Regions from separate parts of the Variovorax sp. PBS-H4 genome, predicted to be linked through region 2. Evidence: predicted binding sites of a transcription regulator. Region 2 holds the regulator's gene; the other holds the start of a gene.
What was found. Region 2 encodes FNR, which switches genes on or off when oxygen is low (the NO sensors DNR and NnrR bind a similar motif). Its sites were predicted from a motif close to TTGATNNNNATCAA; they were not measured.
Positions count from the first base shown of each region.

Region 1: E5CHR_RS15240 (universal stress protein) is a predicted target of FNR. The motif match lies at 2,881-2,894, and genes of this name have one in related genera.

Region 1 is NZ_LR594675.1:3,205,072-3,212,681, forward strand. Features, by position in the region: gene E5CHR_RS15225 (class II aldolase/adducin family protein) at 1-564, opposite strand, end outside; gene E5CHR_RS15230 (nitroreductase family protein) at 765-1,409, opposite strand; gene E5CHR_RS15235 (hypothetical protein) at 1,938-2,180, shown strand; gene E5CHR_RS31980 (hypothetical protein) at 2,192-2,326, opposite strand; gene E5CHR_RS15240 (universal stress protein) at 2,383-2,826, opposite strand; partial or broken gene E5CHR_RS15245 (heavy metal translocating P-type ATPase) at 2,929-5,260, shown strand; partial or broken gene ccoS (cbb3-type cytochrome oxidase assembly protein CcoS) at 5,272-5,397, shown strand; gene ccoN (cytochrome-c oxidase, cbb3-type subunit I) at 5,462-6,904, shown strand; gene ccoO (cytochrome-c oxidase, cbb3-type subunit II) at 6,912-7,538, shown strand; gene E5CHR_RS15265 (cbb3-type cytochrome oxidase subunit 3) at 7,549-7,610, shown strand, end outside.
Region 2 is NZ_LR594675.1:4,133,372-4,140,981, reverse strand. Features, by position in the region: gene E5CHR_RS19630 (sugar phosphate isomerase/epimerase family protein) at 1-653, shown strand, start outside; gene E5CHR_RS19625 (YoaK family protein) at 730-1,515, opposite strand; gene fnr (fumarate/nitrate reduction transcriptional regulator Fnr) at 1,606-2,322, opposite strand; gene hemN (oxygen-independent coproporphyrinogen III oxidase) at 2,444-3,862, shown strand; gene E5CHR_RS19610 (sulfite exporter TauE/SafE family protein) at 3,865-4,578, shown strand; gene E5CHR_RS19605 (universal stress protein) at 4,627-5,148, opposite strand; gene E5CHR_RS19600 (universal stress protein) at 5,281-5,700, shown strand; gene E5CHR_RS19595 (hemerythrin domain-containing protein) at 5,790-6,389, shown strand; gene E5CHR_RS19590 (flavodoxin family protein) at 6,515-7,042, opposite strand; gene E5CHR_RS19585 (YgaP family membrane protein) at 7,190-7,381, opposite strand; gene E5CHR_RS19580 (MgtC/SapB family protein) at 7,517-7,610, opposite strand, start outside.

The DNA.
Region 1 (7,610 bases), 930 kb from region 2:
GAACGCGTCGGCGATGGTCTTGCCCACGGTCAGCAAGCCATGGTTGCGCAGCATCAGGAAGTTGGCTTCGCCCATGTCGGCCTGCAGCCGCGGCTTCTCGTCGTCGCGGAAGGCCACGCCCTCGTAGTCGTGGTAGGCCAGCGAGGCCAGCACGAAGGTGGATTGCTGGCTGATCGGCAGCACGCCGTCTTTTTGCGCGCTGACGGCGATGCCCGCACGCGTGTGGGTGTGCAGCACGCACTGGATGTCCGGCCGGGCCGCATGGATGGCGCTATGAATGACGAAGCCCGCGGGATTGACGGGGTAGGGCGAGGTGATCACCTTGCTGCAGTCCTGGTCCACCTTGACCAGGCTCGAGGCGGTGATCTCGTCGAACATCAGCCCGTAGGGATTGATCAGGAAATGGTGATCGGGCCCCGGCACGCGCGCACTGATGTGGGTGAAGACGAGGTCGCTCCAGCCGTGGAGGGCGACGAGCCGGTAGCAGGCCGCGAGGTCCACGCGCAATTGCCATTCCTCGGCGGAGACGAGCTTCTGGATTTCGGAATGCGTGGTGGTGTTCATGGCGATGCGCGGTCCTGCGCGTTGGATGGCCGAAGGTTGATTGTCAAGATACCGCGGCAGGTTTCAACGCGGGAAAACGCCGGGTCGACGCTCAAGGTGCGCAGGCGCGGGCGTCAGGGCATCTCCACCTTCGAGACGAGGATGTAGCCCGCGCCCTGGACCGTGCTCACCGGCGCCATGTCAGCGCCAAGCAGAACGCGTCAATGTCCGCGTACGGGCCCCAGTTGTGAGACATAGCGCTCGAGCGCTGGCCGTGCCGGGCCCTCTTTGTGGGCCAGCACCGTGCCCACGCTGATGAAGCACAGCGGCTCCTCGTGTTCCTCCACGCCGAACAACGCGCGCAGCTCGGCAGACTGGAGCGACTCGCCGCTGGTGAGGGCAGAGCCGTAGCCCAGGACGGTCGCAGTCAGCAGCATGTTCTGGATGGCGCATCCGGCCGACAGGATTCTCTCGGTCGCCGGGATCTGCTCGTTCTGGGGGCCGAGCCGAACGATTGCGAGCATCAGGACCGGTGCCTGGAATGCCTTCTCGCGCTCCATGCCGCGCTGGTCAGGCGTGGCGGCGGTGTCGCGTTCCTCCAGGGACCGCGCCAAAACTTCGCCCAGCCGCCCGCGTTGCGGTGGTGGAACGATGACGAAGCGCCATGGCACGAGTCCTCCATGATCGGGCGCCGCGGCGGCGGCGCCGAGGATATGTTCGAGTTCGGGCTGCGTGGGTCCCGGCGCGCCGAGCCGCCGGGGCAGCACGGTGCGGCGCGTGTGGAGGAGCTCGGCCAGTTGCCGTTCGGTGACAGGCGGATCGGCCGCGCCCGGCGATGACACGCCGTGTTCCATGGAAGAAGACATTGGGAGCTCTCTTGTTGCGTTTGGCGAGGCCTCCACAGGTCCGGGGTGCTCCGGAAGCGGGTGTCGCGCTTGAATCCTCGGGACATTGTTCGGGTGTTCACAGCGTAGCGGGACGCGGTCTCCAGGCGTTGATCTGGATCAACCCACTTCCGGTCACGCACCGCGCGACGGAGATGCGCGATTCGAAGAACGGCGCAGCAACTCGCCGCGGTTGCAACCACTATGTCGTTCAGGCTATTGCACTCTCCGGCGGGCCTTCTACGATAGCGAACGCGTCGGACACTGCGGTCGACGCCATGGCTCCAGCGGCCCGCGTTACCCGGACCTCCGCGGAGACTTGAAACTCGAGAGGCCATCTGGGCCCGACGACAGACGGTGGTATGGGTCCCGCAATCGGAACCTTGTTGCACGCGTCATCGCGAAGTGCTGCACGCAACCCGCCCTCGGCCGGCTTCGGCTTGAACGGCGAGGTGCGCAGAACTTGACCTCCAATCATCCGCGTCGGTTTGGCCACACCCAGGAGCCGGTATGAACATCGTCATGGGAATTCGCACATCGATCTTTATGTGCGCAGCACTCACCATCTCCGCCTGCTACGACAGCGGCGTGAAATCCAAGGACAACGGCGCGACGCCTGTAGCCCTGAAGGCCCAGGCGACGGAGCAAGGAGGCATCGAAGGGCGGCTCGACGCCTACTTCGGTGAAAGGTTCTCGGAAGCCCAGAAGGCGCTTTCGACAAGGGCCCCCGATCCGGACGCCCCCAGCTTCTGAGGGCGCCAACGTCAGGCCGGCCGTACGGTAGCGGCCTGCGCCTGTGGAGATTCCGCCAAGCCTGCGGCCACCAGCAAACCGGTCGCCGCCAGGGTGGCAAGAACGAACGCAAATGCCTTCAGCATGGCGGACTGTTTCGTGGTCAAGGTACAAGCTCCTGCAGGGTTTCGAGAAGTTCGTTCGCCTCGATGCGAGCCGCCCGCTATCGAAGCACCAGCACAGGCAGCGCCGAATGCGTCAGCACATGCTGCGTCTCGCTGCCCAGCAACAGCCGCTTGATCCCTTTGCGCCCGTGCGAGGCCATCACGATCAGGTCGCTCTTGTGCTTCTTCGACGCCGCGATGACCGCATCGGCCACCCGGTCCGAAGTGACTGCGACCGTCTTGGCGCGAATGCCGGCTGCCTTGGCCCGCGCACCGATCGCGTCGAGCAGGCCCTGCGCCTTGTCGGCCCACTGCTTCTCGATGCGCGCGACATCCTGGTGCGAGAACGACATCGCGCCGTCGAAGTAGTTCGTTGGATAGCGCGGTATGACGGTAAGCGCGACGAGGTCGGCGTCATGCTGCGCCGCAAGCGCGATGGCGCTGGACACGGCCTTCTTCGAGAGCGTCGAGCCGTCGGTCGCGACGAGGATGCGTTTGAACATGGTGTTTCCGATGAAGCGATGTTGCCAAGCGTAGACGGCTGGCGCGCAAGCGGGTTGATACAGATCAATCCAGGGGCACGTGCGGCCCCGTAGCCTCGCCACATGCAAGCTGCACTCTCGGCGACCCGGGCCACCGGCGCGGACCCAACATGCGCTGATGCCGAATCGAAGGCCGGCTGGACGGCGCTCGACGACCCGGCCGAGTGGCACGCCTTCGGGCGACCGCTCGACGGCGACGCCGCCACCGGCCGCTGGGAATCGCAGGTCGTGGTCGAGGGCATGCACTGCGCGGCGTGTGCGTTCACGGTGGAGGCGGTGCTGGCGCAGGTGCCGGGCGTGTGCAAGGTCGAAGTCAATGCGGCGACCCGGCGGGCGCGTGTGGTCTGGTCGGCCGCAGCCGTGAGTCCTTCCCGCTGGTTTGGCGCCAGTGCTGCAGCCGGATACCGGCTGCTGCCCGCCGCGGACACGGCCCTGCGCGCGCGACGCACGCGCGAGGCCCGGCTGGCGCTCTGGCGCTGGCTGGTCGCGGGCTTCTGCATGATGCAGGTGATGATGTACGCCTATCCCGCGTATATCGCCCAGCCCGGTGACCTGGCGCCGGACGCCGCGCAGCTGCTTCGCTGGGCATCGTGGGTACTGACGCTGCCGGTGATGCTGTTCTCGTGCGGTCCGTTTTTTCGCAGCGCGCTGCGCGACCTGCGCATGCGACGCGTCGGCATGGACCTGCCCGTGGCGCTCGGCATTGCCGTGACCTTCGCGGTCAGCACAGCAGCCACCTTCGACGCCGCGGGACCCCTGGGCGGCGAGGTCTACTTCGATTCGCTCACGATGTTCGTGTTCTTCCTGCTGACGGGGCGATGGCTGGAAGCACGATTGCGGGACCGCACGGCCGGGTCCCTGGAAGCCTTGATGAACCGGCTGCCGGACAGCGTCGAGCGGCTCGGCGCCGACGGGGCCTTCTTGCGCGTCGCCGTGCGGCGGCTCGTGCGCGGCGACGTGGTGCGCGTGCTGCCTGGCGAAGCCTTTCCGGCGGACGGCGTCGTGACCGCGGGCGACACCACGGCGGACGAAGCCCTGCTGACCGGCGAATCGCGCCCGGTGCCGCGCCCCTGCGGCGCGCACGTGCTGGCCGGCAGCCACAATCTCTCGTCGCCCGTGCAGGTGCAGGTGGAATCAGTGGGGCAGGGCACGCGCTTCGCTCAGATCGTCGCATTGATGGAGAGCGCTTCGTTGCAGAAGCCGCGGCTCGCCCAACTGGCGGACCGTGCGGCGCGGCCCTTCCTGCTGGCCGTGCTTGCCGCCGCCGCGCTGGCTGCCGCGTTCTGGTGGCAGGTCGATCCCGGTCGCGCGTTGATGGTCGCGGTAGCGGTGCTGATCGTGACCTGCCCCTGCGCGCTGTCGCTCGCCACGCCGGCGGCCATGCTGGCCAGCGCGGGTGCAATGGCGCGCGGCGGCGTGATGGTGCGCAATCTTCAGGCGCTCGAGGCGCTGGCAACTGTGGACACCGTCGTGTTCGACAAGACCGGCACACTGACGCGCGATACGCCCAGGCTGGAGCGCGTCTATTGCCGCAAGGGCCTGCGGCCGGGCGACGCGGTCGAGCTCGCCGCCGCGCTCGGCGCGCAATCGCTGCATCCGGCCGCACGCGCGATGGTCGGCGCGTGGCGTTCGCAATTTCGCTCTCCCCCGGCATGGGAACTTCTAGGCACGACCGAATACAGCGGCATGGGACTCCGAGGGCCGCTTGCGCCGTGCAGGCGATGCGGGGGGGGCGGCGCGCCGACTGCGCCTGGGCTCGGCGGCATTCTGCGACGTCGAGCCGCTGCAGGTCGCGACGCGGCGCAGGTGCACCTGAGCGATCCGCAGGGCTGGATCGCCAGCTTTGTGTTGGCCGAGGAACTGCGCAGCGATGCTGTCGGGATCGCGTGGCCGCGCTGCGGGAGCAGGGCGTTGCCGTGCAACTCCTGTCCGGCGACCGTGCCGCTGCCGCGCAGGACGTGTTGCGCGGCGCGCGGGTATCGGCGTGTTCCAAGGGGACTGCACGCCGGAGGCCAAGCTGCGCGTGCTGCAGGCGCTGCAGGCGCATGGCGGTCGGGTCGCCATGGTCGGCGACGGCGACGGCCCGGTGCTCGCGCAGGCCAACGCGTCCTTCGCGGTCGGCGCCGCGGTCCCGCTGGCGCAGGCGCGCGCCGATTTCGTCGTGCTGGGCGATTCGCTCGCGGCCATCCCGCAGGCCATCGCGCAGGCGCGCCGCACCCTGCGCATCGTGCGCCAGAACCTCTGGTGGGCGGCCGGCTACAACGCGCTGTGCGTGCCGATGGCGCTGACAGGCTGGCTGCCTGCCTGGCTCGCCGGGCTGGGCATGGCGGCGAGTTCGCTGGTGGTGGTGCTCAACGCGGCGCGCCTGGCCAGGCCGGCAGGCAGGAGAGACTGATGGACATCCTCTTCCTGCTGGTCCCCTTTTCTGTGGTGCTCGTGCTGGTGATCCTGGCCGGTCTTTGGTGGGCGGTCGAGCGTGGCCAGTTCGACGACATCGAAGGCGAAGGCGAGCGCATTCTGCGAAACGATTGATCTGCATCAAGCCGCCGGCCATGCGGCGCCCGGACACTGGCGCCACCAAGACAAGGCCACGAAGATGCAACCCTCCAATCCCTCCCAAGCCGTCTACAGCGACACGGTCGTGCGGCAGTTTGCCCTCATGTCCGTAGTCTGGGGCGTGGTCGGCATGCTGGTCGGCGTGATCATCGCGTCGCAGCTGGCATGGCCTGAACTCAACTTCGGCATCCCCTGGCTCAGCTACGGGCGCCTGCGGCCGCTGCACACCAACGCGGTGATCTTCGCCTTCGGCGGCTGCGCGCTGATGGCGACCAGTTTCCACGTGGTGCAGCGCACCTGCCAGGTCCGCCTGTTCGCGCCCGGCCTGGCGTCTTTCGTTTTCTGGGGCTGGCAGGCGGTGATCGTCGCCGCCGCCATCAGCCTGCCGATGGGCTACACGAGCGGCAAGGAGTACGCCGAGCTCGAGTGGCCGATCGACATCCTGATTGCGCTGGTGTGGGTGGCCTATGCGGTCGTGTTCTTCGGCACCATCGGCACGCGCAAGGTCCGCCACATCTACGTGGCCAACTGGTTCTACGGTGCCTTCATCATCGCGGTGGCACTGCTGCACATCGTCAACAGCGCGGCCATCCCGGCCGGCTGGATGAAGAGCTACTCGGCCTATGCCGGCGTGCAGGACGCGATGGTGCAGTGGTGGTACGGCCACAACGCCGTGGGCTTCTTCCTCACGGCGGGCTTCCTCGGGATGATGTACTACTACATCCCCAAGCAGGCCGGCCGGCCGGTGTACTCGTACCGGCTTTCGATCGTGCACTTCTGGGCGCTGATCTTCACCTACATGTGGGCGGGGCCCCACCACCTGCACTACACCGCGCTGCCCGACTGGACGCAGTCGGTCGGCATGGTGTTCTCGCTGATCCTGCTGGCGCCGAGCTGGGGCGGGATGATCAACGGGATCATGACGTTGTCGGGCGCCTGGCACAAGCTGCGCACCGATCCGATCCTGCGCTTCCTGATCGTGGCGCTCTCGTTCTATGGCATGGCGACCTTCGAGGGACCGATGATGTCGGTCAAGACGGTGAACGCACTGTCGCACTACACCGACTGGACGGTGGGCCACGTGCATGCCGGTGCGCTCGGGTGGGTCGGGCTGATCACGATGGGTTCGCTCTACTACCTGATCCCGCGGATGTACAGCCGCACGGAGATGCACAGCGTCAAGGCCATCGAGCTGCATTTCTGGATGTCCACTGTCGGCATCGTGCTCTACATCGCGGCCATGTGGATCGCCGGCGTGATGCAGGGACTGATGTGGCGCGCCGTGAACGCCGACGGCACGCTCACCTACACCTTCGTCGAGGGCGTCAAGGCCACCTATCCGTACTACGTGGTGCGGATGATCGGCGGCCTGCTTTACCTGTCCGGCATGCTGGTCATGGCGTGGAACGTCTGGATGACCGTGCTCTCCGGGCGCTCGGCACGCGCCACCATTCCGCTCTCCGCCGCCGCCGCACACGCCTGAGGAAACCATGAGCTCGAGCAACCCCGAATCCGGCTTCTCCCACGAGAAGATCGAGACCAACAACTTCCTGATGGTCGTGCTGATCCTGCTGGTCGTCGCCGTCGGCGGCCTGGTGGAGATCGTGCCGCTGTTCTTCCAGAAGTCGACCACGCAGGCCGTGGCGGGCATGCAGCCGCCGACCTCCATGCAGGTGCTGGGCCGCGACATCTATGTGCGCGAGGGCTGCTACAACTGCCACTCGCAGATGATCCGGCCGTTCAGGGCGGAGACGCTGCGCTACGGCCACTACTCGGTGGCGGGCGAGTTCGTGTACGACCACCCCTTCCAGTGGGGAAGCAAGCGCACTGGCCCCGACCTCCACCGCGTCGGCGGCAAGTACAGCGACGAGTGGCATCGCATTCACTTGACCAACCCGCGCGACCTGGTGCCCGAATCGAACATGCCGGCCTACGCCTGGCTCGACAAGGCGCCGCTCGACGGTGCCGAGGCCGAGGCCCACATGCGCGCGCTGCGACGGGTCGGCGTGCCTTTCACCGACGCGCAGATCGCTGCCGCGCCGGCCGAAGTCAAGGGCAAGAGCGAGTTGGACGCGCTGGTCGCCTATCTCCAGTCGCTCGGCCTGGCGCTCAAGTAAGGACATGCAGATGGACATCACTACCTTGCGGATCGCAGCCACGCTGGCCTCCTTCGCCGCCTTCATCGGCAT
Region 2 (7,610 bases):
TGCGCGAAACGCTCGCGGCACTGGCCGATACCGGGGTCGGCATCTTCGACCTGGAAGTGCTGCGCATCAACGAGCACTTCGACGTGGCCGCCTACGCCGGATTTCTCGAAGTCGGCGAGCAGCTCGGCGCGAAGCACATCCTCGTTGCGGGGGACGACCCGAACGCGTCGCGCATGACGGCGTCTTTCGCGGCGCTGTGCGAAGCGGCGGCCCGGCACAAGCTCACGTGCGACGTGGAGTTCATGCCATGGACGGACGTGCCCGACGTGGCAGCGGCCGTGCGCATCGTGCGTGGCGCCGCCCAGCCGAACGGCGGGGTGCTGGTGGACGCGCTGCACTTCGCGCGTTGCGGCAGCTCGCTCGAGGAAATCCGCGCGCTCGATCCGCGCTGGGTCCACTACGCCCAGATCTGCGACGGCCCGGTCCCGGGCCCCGACACGACCGAAGGCCTGATCCACGCGGCGCGCTGCGAGCGGATGCTTCCGGGCGAAGGGGACCTGCCGCTGCGCGCGCTGTTCGATGCCTTGCCGCGGGGCACGCCCGTCAGCATCGAGGTGCCGAGCGAATCGCGCGCCCCCGCCATGGGCTACGAAAACTGGGCGCGGCTGGCGGTGGCGGAGACGAATAAAGTCCTGGGCGCTCCGTTCCCCTAGGAATGGTCTGCAAAAAAGGCCCGAGAAAGCTGCCGAACATCCAGAAGGAGCAGTTGCAGTTTCTCGGGGGCCGCCGTCACGCCTTCCTTCCCGACCGTCTGGACCTGCGGCTCCAGCGGCGTGCCAGGGTGGCCAGGTCATCGAATGCCGGGACGATCGCAAGCACAAGCAACAACAGCGCGAGAGGAACAGTCGAGACGTACCCGACATGCTTGAATCCGACCGCGCCCATCACCCCGCCCAGGAAGAAAAAGACAACGAGAAGCGTGAGAACGCGAAGGCGGTCGCGGTTGGCGAGCACGCGAAGATGCGACGGCGGGCCAGAGGCATTCCGATAGAACAGTTTCCCGAGCTCGATCCCGATGTCGGTCACGATGCCGGTCAAGTGCGTCGTTCTGATCTCGGCGTGCGACAGCTTGGTGATCACGGCGTTCTGCAGCCCCATGATGAAGCAGAGCAGCATCACTGTCACGGGCACAAAGAAGCCCTGCATGCTGGACAACCTGGCCCCCAGCGCTCCAAAGCAGATCAGGAGGGTGGCTTCCACCAGCAGCGGCAAAGCGTATTCGCTGTGCATGCGGCGCCTGCGCGCATAGTTGACCAGTACTGCGGAAGTTGCCGCTCCTGCCACGAACGACACCAGTCCGCCCGCCCCGCCCAGCACGATGTCGTAGGTGCCCAGCACAAGATTGTCTGCCATGGACGAGACGATGCCTGTCATGTGCGAGGTGTACTGATGGACGGCCAGGAACCCGCCGGCGTTGATCGCGCCGGCCACGAATGCCAACGCAAACCCGAGGTGGCGGTTTGCGATCGGGGTTCTTTTTCGACCGGTAAGTCGTCTGGCGTAGTCGATGGGCATGGGCTGCTGCTGGCCGGATCCTACCGCCTTCAGTCGCTCAGGCGCGCGTAGCACGTGCGAAGCGCCGCCTCTCTTCAGGACGCCGGCAGGTCAGCAGCCGGGAGGATTGACCAGACGCCGGAGCGCCTCCGGATCGACGATGCGCACCTTGCGCTGGTCGACCTCGACGATGCCGTCCGTCATGAACTTCGAGAGCGTGCGGCTCACCGTTTCGAGCGTGAGCCCCAGGTAGCTGCCGATCTCCTCGCGGGTCATGCGCAGGATGAACTCGGACTGCGAGAAGCCGCGCGCGTGCAGGCGCTGTACGAGATTCAGCAGGAAGGCAGCGAGCCGCTCCTCGGCGCGCATGCTCCCCAGCAGCAGCATCACGCCGTGATCGCGCACGATCTCCCGGCTCATGATCTGGTGGATGTGGCGCTGCAGCACCTTGACCTCGCGCGACAGCGCCTCCAGGCGATGGAAGGGCATCACGCAGACCTCGGCGTCCTCGATGGCGATGGCATCGCAGGTGTGCTGGTCATTGACGATGCCGTCCAGGCCGATGATCTCGCCCGCCATCTGGAAGCCCGTGACCTGGTCGCGACCATCCTCGCTCGCGACGCGCGTCTTGAAGAAGCCGCTGCGGATGGCGTAGAGCGCGCTGAAGCGCTCGCCGTTGCGGAACAGGGTCTCGCGCCGGCGCACCTTGCGTCGCGTGGAAACGAGCTCGTCGATGCGCTTCAGATCGTCCGGCTCCAGCCCGGCGGGCATGCAGAGCTCGCGCAGGGTACAGCTCGAGCAGGCGACCTTGATGTTCTGGGCTGTCATGGCGGGGTGTTGGAGAGGTGCGGTCATTCTGTGTCGCAACGCACGTCGCGGGCTTGATGCACATCAAGGCCCGCCGCGCCGCGCGGCGGCATAGTGGCTCATTGCTTTTCATGCCGCTGCGATGAAATCATCTTTGGCCTTCGCCCCCGACGCCGCGTCGCTGATCCTCCCGTCACAGGAGCTGCTGCGCCGCTTCGACCTCCAGGGGCCCCGCTATACCTCCTACCCGACGGCCGACCGCTTCGTCGAAGCCTTCGGACCCGAGGACTACGTGCGAGCGCTGCGTCAGCGCTGCGAACTCGGCGCGCACGGGCGGCCGCTGTCGCTCTACGTGCACATCCCGTTCTGTGCATCGCTGTGCTATTACTGTGCCTGCAACAAGATCGTTACCCGCCACCAGAGCCGAGGGCGGGAGTACCTCGATTACCTGGCCAAGGAGATCGCCCTGCAGGCCGCGCAGCTCGGCCGCGGCGCTGCGGTCAGCCAGCTGCACCTTGGTGGCGGGACGCCGACCTTCCTGCACGACGCCGGATTGCGCGAACTGCTGTCGGTGCTCGGGGACGCGTTCACGCTGGCGCCGGAACGCGAGCAGTCGATCGAGATCGATCCGCGTACCGTGGACGGGCACCGCCTCGCGAACCTCGCCGACATGGGCTTCGATCGCCTGAGCTTCGGCGTCCAGGACTTCGACCCGGAGGTGCAGAAGGCCGTGCACCGCGTTCAGCCCGCGAGGCAGGTGTTCGACCTGGTGGCGAGCGCGCGCGGGCTCGGCTTCGGCTCGATCAACATCGATCTCATCCATGGACTGCCGCGCCAGACCATCCAGTCCTTCGACCGCACGCTCGCGCAGGTCTGCGAGCTGCGGCCCGACCGCATCGCGCTCTATGCCTATGCGCACCTTCCGGAGCGGTTCAAGGCCCAGCGCCGTATCGCGGCCGACGAATTGCCGGACGCCAGGACCCGGATCGAGATGCTGTCGCGGTCGATCGCGACGCTCTCCGCGGCGGGCTACGTCTACATCGGCATGGACCATTTCGCCCTGCCGGATGACCCGCTCGCCATTGCGAAGCGCCAGGGGCGCCTGCATCGCAACTTCCAGGGCTACACCACGCAGCCGGACAGTGACCTGGTGGCCCTCGGGGTGTCGGGCATCGGTGCGGTCGGCGCCACCTACAGCCAGAACGCCAAGACACTCGAGGAGTACTACGACCACCTGGACCAGGATCGATTGCCGGTGGTGCGTGGCCTGGCCATGACGCGCGACGATGTGCTCCGGCGTTCGGTAATCATGGCGCTGATGTGCCAGGGCCACGTGGACTTCGAGGCGATCGAGCAAGCGCACCTGGTCGACTTCCGGCGCTACTTCGCGGACGAGCTGGTGGCACTGGCACCCCTCGCTGCACAGGAGTTGGTGCACGTGCACGACCACGAGATCGAAGTCACGCCGATGGGCTGGTTCTTCGTGCGGGCCATCGCGATGGTGTTCGACCGCTACCTGCAGTCCGACCGCAATCGCGCGCGCTTCTCGCGCATCGTCTGAGCATGCAGACCGCGCTGGCCGGCACCGCGTTGCTGATGGGACTGGCCGGCGGGCCCCATTGCGTCGCCATGTGCGGCGCGGCCTGTGCCGGCGTGATCCGCATCGTGCGCGCGCCGCAAGGCGGTGGCGTTGCGGCACTGCCGATGCGGGAGCGGGAAGGTGCGGCGGCCTGGGCTTTTCACGCGGGGCGGGTGGGCGGCTACGCGGCGGCCGGCGCGGTGGCCGCGGCCGCGGTGGGGAGCCTCGCCTTCGCGAGCGGGCAGGTGGCGGCTTTGCGCCCGTTGTGGGTGCTGCTCCATGTGTTCGTCCTGGGCTGGGCGCTGTTGCTCGCGGGGCTCGGGCGCCAGCCGATGTGGGCCCATCGCATCGGGAGGGCGGTGGCTGCGCGGCTGCACCCAGCGACGGGCTCGGTGCCGGGCCTGCTTGCCATCGGGGCGATGTGGGTTGCCATGCCCTGCGGCTTGCTCTATTCGGCGCTGATGCTGGCGGGCCTGGCCGATGGGCCCGTCCAGGGCGCGCTGGTGATGACGCTCTTCGCCGCGGGCAGCGGCGTGTGGCTCGCGGCGGCGCCGTGGCTGTGGGAGCGCCTGGGCTCGGGCGCCGGCGTGATGCGCAAGGAGTGGGGCACTCGCATCGCAGGCGGACTGCTCGCCGCGATGGCGGTGCAGGCGCTGTGGAACGATCTGACCCGGCAGATAGAGATCTGGTGCGGCTAGGGTTGCAGGCCCGCCGGTCAGGTCACGCCAGGCCGGCTGCCTCGCGCGCTATTCGAAGGCCAGGGCGCCCGTTGGCAGGCTGACGTGCACCGCCTTCACTTCCTCCCCGGCCTTCTTTTCGCTTTCGGGTGCGCGCACCAGGAGGACGGGGACCGAGGCGTACCGCAGGATGTGTTCTGCGCTGCTGCCCATGACGACGCGACCGACTCCGCGGCGGCCATGGGTACCGAGGACGATGAGTTGCGCGGGCCACTTGGCGGCCTCGTCGTTCACCATCTGGTGGACCGATCCCGAGAAGCTGTCGCACAGCTGTGCCTCTGCATCGACCCCGGCGGCCTGTGCCTTGGCCTTGCCCTCGTCGAGGATGCGCCTGCCCTGCTCGCGAAGCACGTTGAGCCAATCGCCTGCATAGCCCGAGTAGGCATCCATGGCCAGGGCGAAAGAGAGCTCGTCGATCACGTGGAAGAGCCTCAGCCTGCCTTGCGTGAGCCTGGCAAGTTGAATGGCCTCCTCGAGGCCGCGGGTCGATGTCGCGCTGCCATCGACGGGAACAAGGATCCGTTGGTACATGGTCTGCTCCTGGATTGGATGGGGCCAGTGTCAGCATTGCCGGGTTCCGTGGCTTGATCTGGCGCAAGGGAGCACGATCCGCCGGCAGCGAGCATCAAGCCATCCAATACTTTCATCAACGAGGCCCTCATCATGAAGACTCTTCTGGCCGTGGATGGCAGCGACTACACGAACCGCATGTTGTCCTATCTGGCGACGCACAAGGAATTCCTCGGCGTGCAGCCTTGCACGGTGCTCTACGTGGTCCTGCCGGTGCCGCACCGGGCCGCCGCGTTCGCAGGGCCTGACATGGTGCGCGGCTACTACGAGGACGATGCACGCGTCGTGCTGGATCCGATCCGGGCTTCCCTGCGGGAGTCCGGTATCGACGCGACCTTCGTCCACAAGCTGGGCCATCCTGCCCAGGAGATTGCCGCGTACGCGGAAGCCGGCAAGTTCGACCTGCTGGTCATGGGTTCGCACGGGGTCGGCGCCTTGAAGAACCTCGTCCTCGGCTCGGTCGCCACGAAGGTGCTGGCGCGGTGCAGCGTGCCGGTGCTGTTGCTGCGCTGAAGCGCCTTGCGAGGCTTCGTTGCTTTGATCTGCGACAAGGTCCCGGCCGGTCCGCCGTGCGAGCCTAGCGTCTTTGAGAAGGTGACCCCATGAACCACACCACCGTCAGGATCATTCGAGAGGAACACTCGGCGCTCGCGGCCATGCTGCGCTCGATCGTCCTGCTGCTTGCGCAGCATCGCCGCCAGGGCACCATGCCAGACTTCGGGGCGCTGCGGGCCATGCTGTTCTATGTCGACGAATTTCCGGAAAAGCGCCATCACCGGAAGGAGACCGAACTGCTCTTTCCCAAACTGCGCGCCCGGACACCACTGTCGCGCGAGCTGCTCGACCGCCTGGACGACGATCACGCGCGCGGGGAACGGCGCATCCGCAACGTGGAGCATGCGCTGCTCGCGTTCGAGATGATGGGCGAGTCGCGGCGCAAGGCCTTTGAGCAAGCCGTCGAACACTATGTCGATTTCTACCTTGCGCACATGGCGCTGGAAGAGCGGGAGATCCTGCCGCTGGCGGAACGGGTGCTGACGCAAGAGGACTGGGCCGATCTGGACAAGGCTTTCGGCGAGAACCGCGACGCACTGGCCGGCTGCGAGCCGGATGTGGAGTATCGGGCGCTCTTCACGCGCATCGTGAATGCGGTGCCGGCGCCCATCGGCCTGGGCGCTGCCGCTGCAGGGACGGCCCTTTAAAAGCCGCCTGACGGCGCCGCCTTGCGCTGGAAGATCAAGTGGATCGGACCGCCCGCCTTCTACGGTTCGCCTCGGCTCGATGTCACGCGACCTCGTGCGGTCGAGCCATGATCGAGAACAATGCCTCAGGCCCTCTTGGGCGAGTGCATGCGTCGTCGCTCGGCTGCATGAGTGGCCTCGGCACCGCTGAGTGCGGCGCCGAAGAATTGGAGCCGGGCGTTGCATGTCCCGTCTTCGATCTCTCGTGCAGTGAATGTCGTACTGATGATGGGTGCTTCGCCGACGAGATCGGCAATCTCGGCGGCAGCCGCAAAGTTTGCGCTACCTCCGGCGACCGAGATCACTGCGACATCGGGTAGATGGTCCCTTCGTCTTGCAACGAAGCTGCGCATCGGCCCGGCCAATCGACCTAGCCAGATGGGCGACACCAGGACAACTGCATCGAAGCCCTTTGGCAACGGTCCGCCGTAGTAGATGGCGGGTCGTCGTCGCAAGAGCGAATCCAGCACGCATCGCCAAAGGCCCGGGATGCCCTGGCGCGGGTGCTCCTCGACGACCTCGGCAAGCTGCCACCCGAGCTGGCTGCAAAGCTGCTCCGACAGCCGGCGCGAGGTACCGGTGTGCGAATACACGATCACGAGGATCTTGCTCATGGGAAGCTCTCTCGGTGTGACCTGGGAAGCCTGGCTTGTCAGTCTCGGGTCAACCAGAGGATCAACACCTTGAAACCGAGCCAGAGCACCGCGGCGCCAAGCAGCGCAAACGAAGCGGCGATGATCCGAAGTCTCTGCATGGCGCCCTTACGAGCTGGACGGACAAGTGCTGACGCCGAAGAGCTTGTAGGCGGGGCAATTGCCGAGGGCCCCGGTCAGCAGCGGGATCACGCCGAGATAGCCCCATGCGCCAATCACACTCGAGAGCGCCAGCACGACGAGCGCGGCGCCCGCGGCAACGCGGATGACCCTGTCGACTGTTCCAACGTTTCGACTCATCAGGGGCTCCTTGAAGCAGTGAATGTCTCCAATGGTGCTTCCTGGTGGGTCTGGTGCTATTGCGCCAGATCAAGCTTTGGTGCCGTCTGCGCACATATGGCAGTCGCCCACATGGAGCTGGTGGCGTATTCCGCATCAACGGGTTGCCAACCACGCCGCGGCGGCACACGCCATGCTCGTGACCAGCGCGGCCGCGACGCGCAGCGCGTAACGATGCCCTCCTGCGATC